Regions from separate parts of the Rahnella sp. CJA17(1/100) genome, predicted to be linked through region 2. Evidence: predicted binding sites of a transcription regulator. Region 2 holds the regulator's gene; each other region holds the start of a gene.
What was found. The regulator PhoB, encoded in region 2, activates phosphate uptake and scavenging genes when phosphate is short. The targets are predictions, from matches to a motif close to CTGTCATAAAACTGNCNNAT.

Region 1: AACU55_RS04490 (MIP/aquaporin family protein) is a predicted target of PhoB. The motif match lies at 1,345-1,364, and genes of this name have one in related genera.
Region 3: pstS (phosphate ABC transporter substrate-binding protein PstS) is a predicted target of PhoB. The motif match lies at 1,960-1,979, and genes of this name have one in related genera.

The regions. Positions count from the first base shown of each region.
Region 1 is NZ_CAWOJA010000007.1:33,214-36,496, forward strand. Features, by position in the region: gene AACU55_RS04475 (1,4-dihydroxy-2-naphthoate polyprenyltransferase) at 1-41, shown strand, start outside; gene rraA (ribonuclease E activity regulator RraA) at 162-647, shown strand; gene zapB (septal ring assembly protein ZapB) at 712-951, opposite strand; gene AACU55_RS04490 (MIP/aquaporin family protein) at 1,529-2,377, shown strand; gene glpK (glycerol kinase GlpK) at 2,423-3,283, shown strand, end outside.
Region 2 is NZ_CAWOJA010000010.1:54,684-57,966, forward strand. Features, by position in the region: gene sbcD (exonuclease subunit SbcD) at 1-1,077, opposite strand, end outside; gene phoB (phosphate response regulator transcription factor PhoB) at 1,305-1,994, shown strand; gene phoR (phosphate regulon sensor histidine kinase PhoR) at 2,017-3,283, shown strand, end outside.
Region 3 is NZ_CAWOJA010000001.1:27,490-30,772, reverse strand. Features, by position in the region: gene pstC (phosphate ABC transporter permease PstC) at 1-719, opposite strand, end outside; gene pstS (phosphate ABC transporter substrate-binding protein PstS) at 814-1,854, opposite strand; gene rluF (23S rRNA pseudouridine(2604) synthase RluF) at 2,071-2,943, opposite strand; gene glmS (glutamine--fructose-6-phosphate transaminase (isomerizing)) at 3,121-3,283, opposite strand, start outside.

The sequences.
Region 1 (3,283 bases), on a different contig from region 2:
TGACTAACGTCTTGTTTGCAGTGGGTCTGTTGCTCAATTGAGTAAAGTTGGCCTGATGTGCGTTTATCAGGTCACTTTTCACATTTAACAATTGATGATTTTGCCAACATCCGCCGGAAAGGGATATACTGAACACTCATGCAGCAACCAGATGAAATCCTATGAAATACGATACTTCCGAACTTTGCGACATCTACCATGAAGAAGTGAATGTCGTTGAACCCTTGTTCTCCAACTTTGGCGGCCGTACTTCATTTGGCGGGCAAATCACCACCGTGAAATGCTTCGAAGATAATGGCTTGCTTTATGACCTGCTGGAAGAAAATGGCCGTGGCCGTGTATTAGTGATCGATGGTGGCGGTTCTGTTCGTCGCGCACTGCTGGATGCCGGACTGGCACGCCTTGCATTGCAAAACGAATGGGAAGGCATCGTGATTTACGGTGCTGTCCGTCAGGTTGATGATCTCGAAGAGCTGGATCTGGGTATCCAGGCGATGGCGGCTATCCCGGCTGGCGCAGGCAGTGAAGGGATTGGCGAAAGCGACATTCGTGTCAATTTCGGCGGCGTCACCTTCTTCTCCGGCGACCATCTTTATGCCGATAATACCGGTATCGTGCTGTCCGAAGACCCGCTCGATATTGAGTGATTTCCTTCTGAGCACAACAAAAAAGGACGCCTTGGCGTCCTTTTTTATTTGGAATATGAAGTAATTAAACTTCTTCCATTTTTCCTAACAATGCACGCAGACGATCCTGCCATACGTGTTGTTCTTCTTTCAGCTGCGCATTTTCACGCACCAGAGACTCATGGTTGCCGCTGGCCTGCTGAACTTCCTGAGACAGGGTGTTGTTCTGCTCTTTCAGTTCTTCGATTTCCATCTGCAACAGAGTAATGGTATCAATCGCTTGCTGAACTTTAGCTTCTAATTTCTCAAATACTTCAAATGACATTTTTCGGTCCCCTTATGTTCGCAAGGCGCACATCTTATGTTCTGCCGCATCGTCCGGACACGGCTCAAAAATTCCTGCACTCCGTCGATTTTTATAACGAATTCATCAGAGAATTGCGCAAAACCAGCGTGTGTCTTAACGGGTGATTGTATGTAGCCAGCTTTGTTCTGTCTACCCGCAACCCCTTTATCCACGCAGTCTGTTGCAATTTAACAGCGCCGGGTATCAGGAAATGCTTAAAAAGCAGCGTCACACACCAGAAATACTGTTTAATGCCGAATAACCTTAGCCGCTGCGCGGGAAGGCATGTTGATGTTCGTTTGTCACAAATGGCGGCTGAAAATGTTAAATCATGGACTTTTTGCGCTGCATCAAGTTCCAGCAATACGCGAAATCGCTCATTTTTATGACGCGACACACAAAATTTGATTTCGCTATTTCTCGTTTATGCTCGTTAACGATAAATTCACATTACGTTCTCATTTAATGATGAACGCCCAAATCCGATTACGTTCACAAACGACATAACAGAAAAATTATAACTAACCATTAACATCATCCTTAGCAGGATCAAACTATGAGCCAAACCATGAGTTCCACATTAAAAGGTCAGTGCATCGCTGAGTTTCTGGGTACCGGGCTTATCATTTTCTTTGGTGCGGGCTGTGTCGCAGCAATGAAACTTGCCGGGGCAACCTTTGGCCAGTGGGAAATCAGTATTATCTGGGGTCTGGGTGTGGCAATGGCCATCTACCTGACTGCCGCCATCTCCGGCGCACACCTGAATCCGGCCGTGACCGTCGCACTTTGTTTGTTTGCAAACTTTGAAGGACGCAAAGTTCTGCCTTACATCATTGCGCAGGTCGCGGGAGCTTTCTGCGCCGCCGCACTGGTCTACGGCCTTTACTACAACCTGTTCTTCGATTTTGAGCAAAGCCACAACATGGTGCGCGGCAGCGTCGAAAGTCTGGATCTGGCCGGTATTTTCTCTACCTATCCAAACCCGCACATCAGCGTATTGCAGGCGTTTCTGGTAGAAACGGTGATTACGGCCATTCTGATGGCGCTGATCCTCGGCCTGACCGATGACGGCAACGGCATTCCACGTGGTCCGCTGGCGCCATTGCTGATCGGTATCCTGATCGCGGTTATCGGTGCCTCCATGGGGCCACTGACCGGATTCGCCCTGAACCCGGCACGTGACTTTGGTCCGAAAGTCTTCGCCTACTTCGCTGGCTGGGGCAAGGTTGCCTTCACCGGCGCGCGCGATATTCCTTATTTCCTGGTGCCGATTTTTGGCCCGCTGCTCGGTGCTTCTCTGGGTGCCATCGCGTATAAAGCGCTGATCGGCCGCCATTTGCCAAATCAGATTAATGAGCCGGCAGAAGAAAAAGCACCTCAGCCATCCAAACAGCGTAAGGCCTGATCGGCTAAACTGTTCCACAGCTTACTCATTCGCAGGATGAATATTATGTCAGCAGATACGACTCACGAAAAAAAATACATTGTTGCACTCGACCAGGGTACAACCAGTTCACGCGCGGTAGTGCTGGATCACGATGCCAATATCGTCAGCGTGTCACAACGCGAATTCACCCAGATCTACCCTAAGTCAGGCTGGGTTGAGCACGACCCGATGGAAATCTGGTCTTCGCAAAGCTCGGTGCTGGTGGAAGTGCTGGCGAAAGCCGACATTAACTCCGATCAGATTGCCGGTATCGGTATCACCAACCAGCGCGAAACCACCATCGTGTGGGAAAAAGAAACTGGCAAGCCAATCTATAACGCGATTGTCTGGCAATGTCGCCGAACTGCTGACATCTGCGAAAAACTGAAAAAAGACGGTCTGGAAGAATACATTCGCCATAACACCGGCCTGGTTATCGACCCTTACTTCTCCGGCACCAAACTGAAGTGGATCCTCGACAACGTTGAAGGCTCTCGCGAACGCGCTAAACGCGGCGAACTGCTGTTCGGCACCGTCGACACCTGGTTGGTCTGGAAAATGACGCAGGGACGTGTTCACGTGACGGATTACACCAACGCTTCGCGTACCATGCTGTTCAACATCCATGATCTGCAATGGGATGAGCGCATGCTGGAAGTGCTGGATATTCCACGTGAAATGCTGCCGGAAGTTCGCTCTTCTTCTGAGATTTACGGCCAGACCAACATTGGTGGTAAAGGCGGTACGCGTATTCCTATCGCTGGCATCGCAGGTGACCAGCAGGCGGCACTCTATGGTCAGCTGTGTGTACAACCTGGTATGGCGAAAAACACCTACGGCACTGGCTGCTTCCTGCTGATGAATACCGGTACTGAAGCGGTCGCC
Region 2 (3,283 bases):
TTCCTGCTGCTCAATACTGTTGATGCGCTGTTCTTTGCTGCGGCGTAACAGCACGACTTCTACCGGCAGATCTTCCGTCAGCGCCTGAATGCGTCGCTGGATGTCGCTGAGATAATCCTGGGTGGAGACTTCAATATCGAGCCACACCGGTTTGGCCGGATCACCGCCTTCGAACTGTGCCAGTTGGTGTTCAATCTCCACCAGCGAGCCTTTGATTATCTGCATCGGCTGGAAAACCGGGATTTCCAGTGTGTCGATGGCGTTGAGCGTCGCACCATCAAAATCAAGTAAGTACACACTTTTAGCTTTGCTCAGTTCGTCAAAACTCAGGGCAATCGGCGAGCCGCTGTAACGGATATGTTCGGTTTTGGCGACGCATTGTGCACGGTGAATATGACCCAGTGCCACATAATCGACCGGCGGAAAGGCCTGCGCCGGAAACGCATCGAGCGTACCTATATAGATGTCGCGCACGGAATCAGAGGTACTGACGCCGACAGTCGTCAGATGGCCGGTCGCAATAATAGGCAGCGGCATGCCCAGTTCGTCACGTCTGGCCTGAGCAGCCTGCCAGAGCGCGTCATAATGCGCGGCGATGGCTTCCTGCAATGCCAGTTGCTTGTCGCTGCCGGACTGTCCCGCCTGGCTGGCGAGCAGATCACGCGGGCGTAAAAACGGGATAGCGCACAGTATCGCGCCGGGTTTCCCGTCACGCTGACTGAGCACTAAAATCTGTTCAGAAAGGTTTTCACCGACGGTGGCAATCACCCGCGTATTCAGGCAGGACAGGAGCTCGCGCGATTCATTGAGCGTGGCGACAGAATCGTGGTTACCAGCCAGCACCACCAGCTGGCAGCCGGTTTGCTGTAATTCCACCACGAAGCGGTTATACAATTCTCGGGCATAACTGGGTGGGGAACCTGTGTCGAAAATATCGCCCGCGACAATCACGGCGTCGACCTGATGTTGTTGCACCTGACCGGTCAGCCAGCGCAAAAATGCCTGATGTTCGGCTGCACGGCTTTTAGTGAAAAAGTACTGGCCGAGGTGCCAGTCTGACGTGTGGATCAGGCGCATGAGACTCCCGTATGAACCCTGGATGACGACAATGGGGTAAAGTATAAACGTCGGCAGGGGAAGCTGTCCCCGATAAATCAGACCAATTTCAGCAAGATGGCCGGAAATTATCTGTCATAGTTGACTGTAATGAACCATTCTTTTCATTCATAAATCTGTCACAAAACTGACGCATAATGGCGCCCGCAATCAAATAAAAGATCGCTAACCTATTGGCAGGACCTACGATGGCTAGACGTATATTGGTGGTTGAAGACGAAGCTCCAATCCGTGAAATGGTGTGTTTTGTACTGGAACAAAATGGCTATCAGGCCGTAGAAGCTGAGGATTTTGATTCAGCGATTGGGCAGCTTGTTGAACCTTACCCTGAACTGATCCTGCTTGACTGGATGTTACCTGGCGGTTCCGGTATTCAGTTTATTAAGCATCTTAAACGTGAGGCACTGACCCGCGAAATTCCGGTGATGATGCTGACCGCACGCGGTGAAGAAGAAGATCGGGTGCGCGGCCTTGAAGTGGGTGCCGATGATTACATCACCAAACCGTTTTCTCCGAAAGAACTGGTTGCCCGCATTAAAGCCGTGATGCGTCGCATCTCGCCAATGGCGGTGGAAGAAGTAATCGACATGCAGGGTTTAAGCCTGGATCCGTCGTCTCACCGGGTGATGGCCAACGAGCAGGCGCTCGATATGGGGCCGACCGAATTTAAGTTATTACACTTCTTTATGACCCATTCCGAACGTGTATACAGCCGCGAACAGTTGCTCAATAACGTCTGGGGCACTAACGTTTATGTGGAAGATCGCACGGTTGACGTGCATATTCGTCGTTTACGTAAGGCGCTGGAAACCAGTGGACATGACAGAATGATCCAGACTGTTCGTGGTACCGGATACCGTTTTTCAACGCGTTATTGAGCCCTCACAGCGGAGAATCTGTGTGCTAGAACGTTTGTCATGGAAACGACTGGCGGGTGAATTGTTTCTCTTTTGCCTGCCAGCGTTAATTCTCGGTATTTTCGTCGGCCATTTCGGCTGGCTCCTCCTGGTGTCGCTGATGGCGGCACTGGGCTGGAATTATTACAACCAGCTTAAACTCTCTCACTGGCTGTGGCTCGACCGCAGCATTACGCCGCCGAATGGGCGCTGGAGCTGGGAGCCGCTGTTTTACGGGCTGAACCAGATGCAGATGCGCAACCGGCGTCGCCGTCGCGAATTAGGCCAGCTCATCAAACGTTTTCGCAGCGGTGCCGAATCGCTGCCGGATGCCGTGGTGCTGACCACTGAAGAAGGCAATATTTTCTGGTGTAACGGACTGGCGCAGGATTTGCTCGGTTTCCGCTGGCCGGAAGATAACGGGCAACATATCTTCAACCTGCTGCGTTATCCGGAATTCCGGCTGTGGATCCAGACCCGCGATTTCAGCCGGGCGCTGAATTTACAACTCAATAATGAGCATTATGTCGAGTTTCGCGTCATGCCTTATTCCGAAGGACAACTGCTGATGGTGGCACGCGACGTGACCCAGATGCGTCAGCTTGAAGGCGCACGGCGTAACTTCTTCGCTAACGTCAGTCATGAACTGAGAACCCCATTGACGGTATTGCAGGGGTATCTGGAAATGATGGAAGACGCCAAGCTGGAAGAGCCTTTCCGCACTAAAGCGCTGGATACCATGCAGGAACAGACGCGGCGGATGGACGGGCTGGTGAAGCAGCTGCTGACGCTGTCGAAAATCGAAGCCTCAGCGAATATTGATTTGCACGAGAAAGTGGATATTCCGGTGATGCTCGGCATGCTCGAACGTGAAGTGCAAACGTTAAGCAACGGCAGGCATGAAGTGGTGTTTCGCGTAAACGACAAGCTGAAGGTCTTTGGTAATGAAGATCAACTGCGCAGCGCGGTGTCGAACCTGGTGTATAACGCGGTTAACCACACGCCAGCGGGGACACGGATTGAAGTCAGCTGGCAACAAACGCCGCATGGCGCACAGTTCCAGATCAGCGACAACGGACCGGGCATTGCGCCGCAGCACCTGCCGCGCCTGACCGAACGTTTCTACCGCGTCGATAAAGCCCGTTCACGTCAGACCGGCGGCAGCGGACTGGGACTGGCAATCGTCAAACATGCGCTCAGCCATCACCACTCAAAACTCGAAGTCATGAGTGAAGTCGGCGTCGGTACCCGGTTTATGTTTACGCTGGCGC
Region 3 (3,283 bases), on a different contig from region 2:
CCAAGTGCGCGCCCCAGACCTAACATCACGCCGCCGATCACACCATTTTTGGTGAACGGCAGCACGATACGCCAGATCACTTCCCACGTAGTGCAACCAATGCCGTAAGCAGATTCTTTCATCATCACCGGCGTTTGCTCGAACACGTCACGCATGACGGAAGCTATGTACGGGATGATCATAATGGCGAGGATGACGCCTGCTGCCAGAATACCGATACCAAAACCCGGACCGGCGAACAGGGCACCAACAATCGGGATACCGGAAAGTACATCGCCCAACGGCGTCTGAAAATACTGCGCAAACAGCGGGGCGAAAACGAACAAACCCCACATGCCATAAACAATACTGGGGATCGCCGCCAGCAGTTCAATAGCAATCCCCAGCGGGCGTTTCATCCAGTTCGGCGCCAGCTCGGTAAGGAATAATGCGATACCAAAGCTGACGGGAACAGCAATCAGCAGGGCAATAATGGAGGTCACGACCGTGCCGTAAATCGGCACCAGTGCGCCAAATTGCTGGTTCGGTGCATCCCAGGTTTTCGTCCACAGGAAGGACAATCCGAACTTTTCAATGCTCGGCAGGGAAGCAATAAACAGCGAGACGATAATGCCGCCCAACATAAATAGCACAATCAGCGCTGCCAGTTTAACCAGCGCGCCGAAGATGATGTCACCGTTTTTGCTGGGTGCCTTGATAGCCGGCTTGTATTCAGCCATACCACTCTCTTTTAATTCAGATTTAATTCCCTCCCCGGCCGGAGAGGGAATGAAGCAGAAGACTTGTACTCTATATCAGACCCGATGTCAGATCCTAGTAAAGTGCTTTACCGCTGCTGTCTTTGATGTTGGTTTTCCAGGCTGCGCGGATCTGTTCTACAACAGAAGCTGGCAGTGCGGCGTAATCCAAATCAGTCGTCAGTTTGTTACCGTTTTTGTAAGCCCAGTCGAAGAACTTCAGCACTTCGGTGCCCTTCGCTGCATCTTGCTGGTCTTTGTAAATCAGGATGAAGGTGGTGGAGCTGATTGGCCACGCATTATCACCTTTCTGATTGGTCAGGTCCTGAGCGAAGGTTTTGCTCCAGTCTGCGCCTTTAGCGGCTGCACTGAAGGATTCTTCTGTCGGGCTGATGGCTTTGCCATCTGCATCTACCAGTTTGGTGTAAGCCAGGTTGTTTTGCTTGGCATAAGCATATTCTACGTAACCGATTGAACCAGGCAGACGCTGAACGAAGGCTGCGACGCCGTCGTTGCCCTTGCCGCCGAGACCCGTTGGCCAGTTAACAGTAGAACCAGAACCGATTTTGTCTTTCCACTCGCTGTTCACTTTCGCCAGGTAGCTGGTGAATACGAAGGAAGTACCGGAACCGTCAGCACGGCGAACCACCGCGATGTTAGTGTCTGGCAGTTTCACGCCCGGGTTCAGCTTGGTGATCGCCGTATCGTTCCACTTTTTGATTTTACCGAGGTAAATATCACCCAGCGTTGCGCCATCCAGAGTCAACTGACCGGATTTGATGCCCGGGATGTTAACAGCCAGTACCACGCCGCCGATTACAGTAGGAAACTGGAACAGACCGTTTTTATTCAGATCTTCTTCTTTCATCGGTGCATCAGATGCCCCGAAATCAACGGTTTTAGCGATGATTTGTTTCACGCCACCGGAAGAACCGATGCCCTGATAGTTAACCTGAGTACCGGTTGCTTTCTGGTATGCATCAGCCCACTTAGCATAGACAGGTGCTGGGAAGGTACCGCCAGCGCCAGTCAGGTTAGCGGCAGCGAAAGCAGACATTGCTGTGAGGGAGAAAGTCGCTGCTACAAGACCGGCGACGGTGTTACGCATCAATTTCATGTTCCACTCCTGGTGGTTTTAAACTTCCCGACTGATGTCGACGTTAATTAAAGTGTTTGGCACAGGAGGAAAATAGGACAGTTTAGTGACAGTAAAATGTACGTTATATGACAGTTTTATGACACCGGTCACAATTCGAACCATACGGGCAAAATGCGGGAGTTTTAGGCAGAAAAAGCCGGTTATTACACCGGCGGATAATGAAAAGCGGGTAAATTAACGCCCCTTCTTCTTACGGCCAGGCTGGGCAAAACGCTTGCGGGATGCGGAATTCACTTCAGGTTTTTCACTGTTTTTCGTTTTAGTGACAGCCGGTTTTTTAGCCTGAGCAGGTTTTGATGGCACTTTTTTCGCCGGTTTGTCTTCAGACGAAGAGTTTTCAATCAGCTTAAACAATTCGATCAGTTCATCATCGGTCAGATCACGCCATTCGCCCAGCGGTAATCCTTTCAGATTGATGTTCATAATCCGCACACGTTCAAGCTTAGTGACGTCGAAACCAAAATGCTTAGTCATGCGGCGGATCTGTCGGTTAAGTCCCTGCACCAGCGTAATGCGAAACACCATCGGTGCTTCTTTCTTCACTTTGCATTTCTTGGTCACGGTACCGAGCATCGGCACACCCGCGCCCATACCGGCAATAAACTCGTCCGTGATCGGTTTATTGACGGTCACGATATATTCTTTTTCGTGGTCGTTACCGGCACGCAGGATTTTATTGACCAGATCGCCGTGATTGGTCAGTAAAATCAGGCCCTGCGAATCTTTGTCCAGACGGCCAATCGGGAAGACGCGTTTGCTGTGGTTAACGAAATCGCGGATGTTGTCCCGCTCCCCCTCTTCCATCGTGGTGATAATGCCTACGGGCTTGTTCAGCGCAATAAGCACCAGATCTTCTTCATCACGCGGCTCAATAATCTGACCATTCACTTTCACCACATCGCCGGCAAACACCTGAGCACCCACCGCAGCACGCCTGCCGTTGATAAAAACATTTCCCTGTTCGATGTAACGATCAGCATCGCGGCGCGAGCAGATGCCGCTCTCGCTAATGTATTTGTTGAGACGAATGGAGGAGTTGGTCAGCATTCAGCGGGGTACCTTCAGAAAAACGCGAACTATACCTTATCCGGGGCGGGTTACGAAGCCTGAGAGAAGAGAATCGTGACCGGCTGCTGACAAAGAGAGAGCCGGAGAACAACATTCTGGAAAGAGAAAAGCGCCCCGGGAGGCGCTTAGAGATAACATGGCTGAAACCGGACAGTCTTATTCGACAGTCACAGACTTCGCCAGATTACGTGGCTGGTCAACATCGGTGCCTTTAATCAGCGCAACGTAGTAGGACAGCAACTGGAGCGGTACGGTGTAGAAAATCGGAGCGACGATTTCTTCAACGTGAGGCAGCTGAATAATCTTCATACCGTCACTG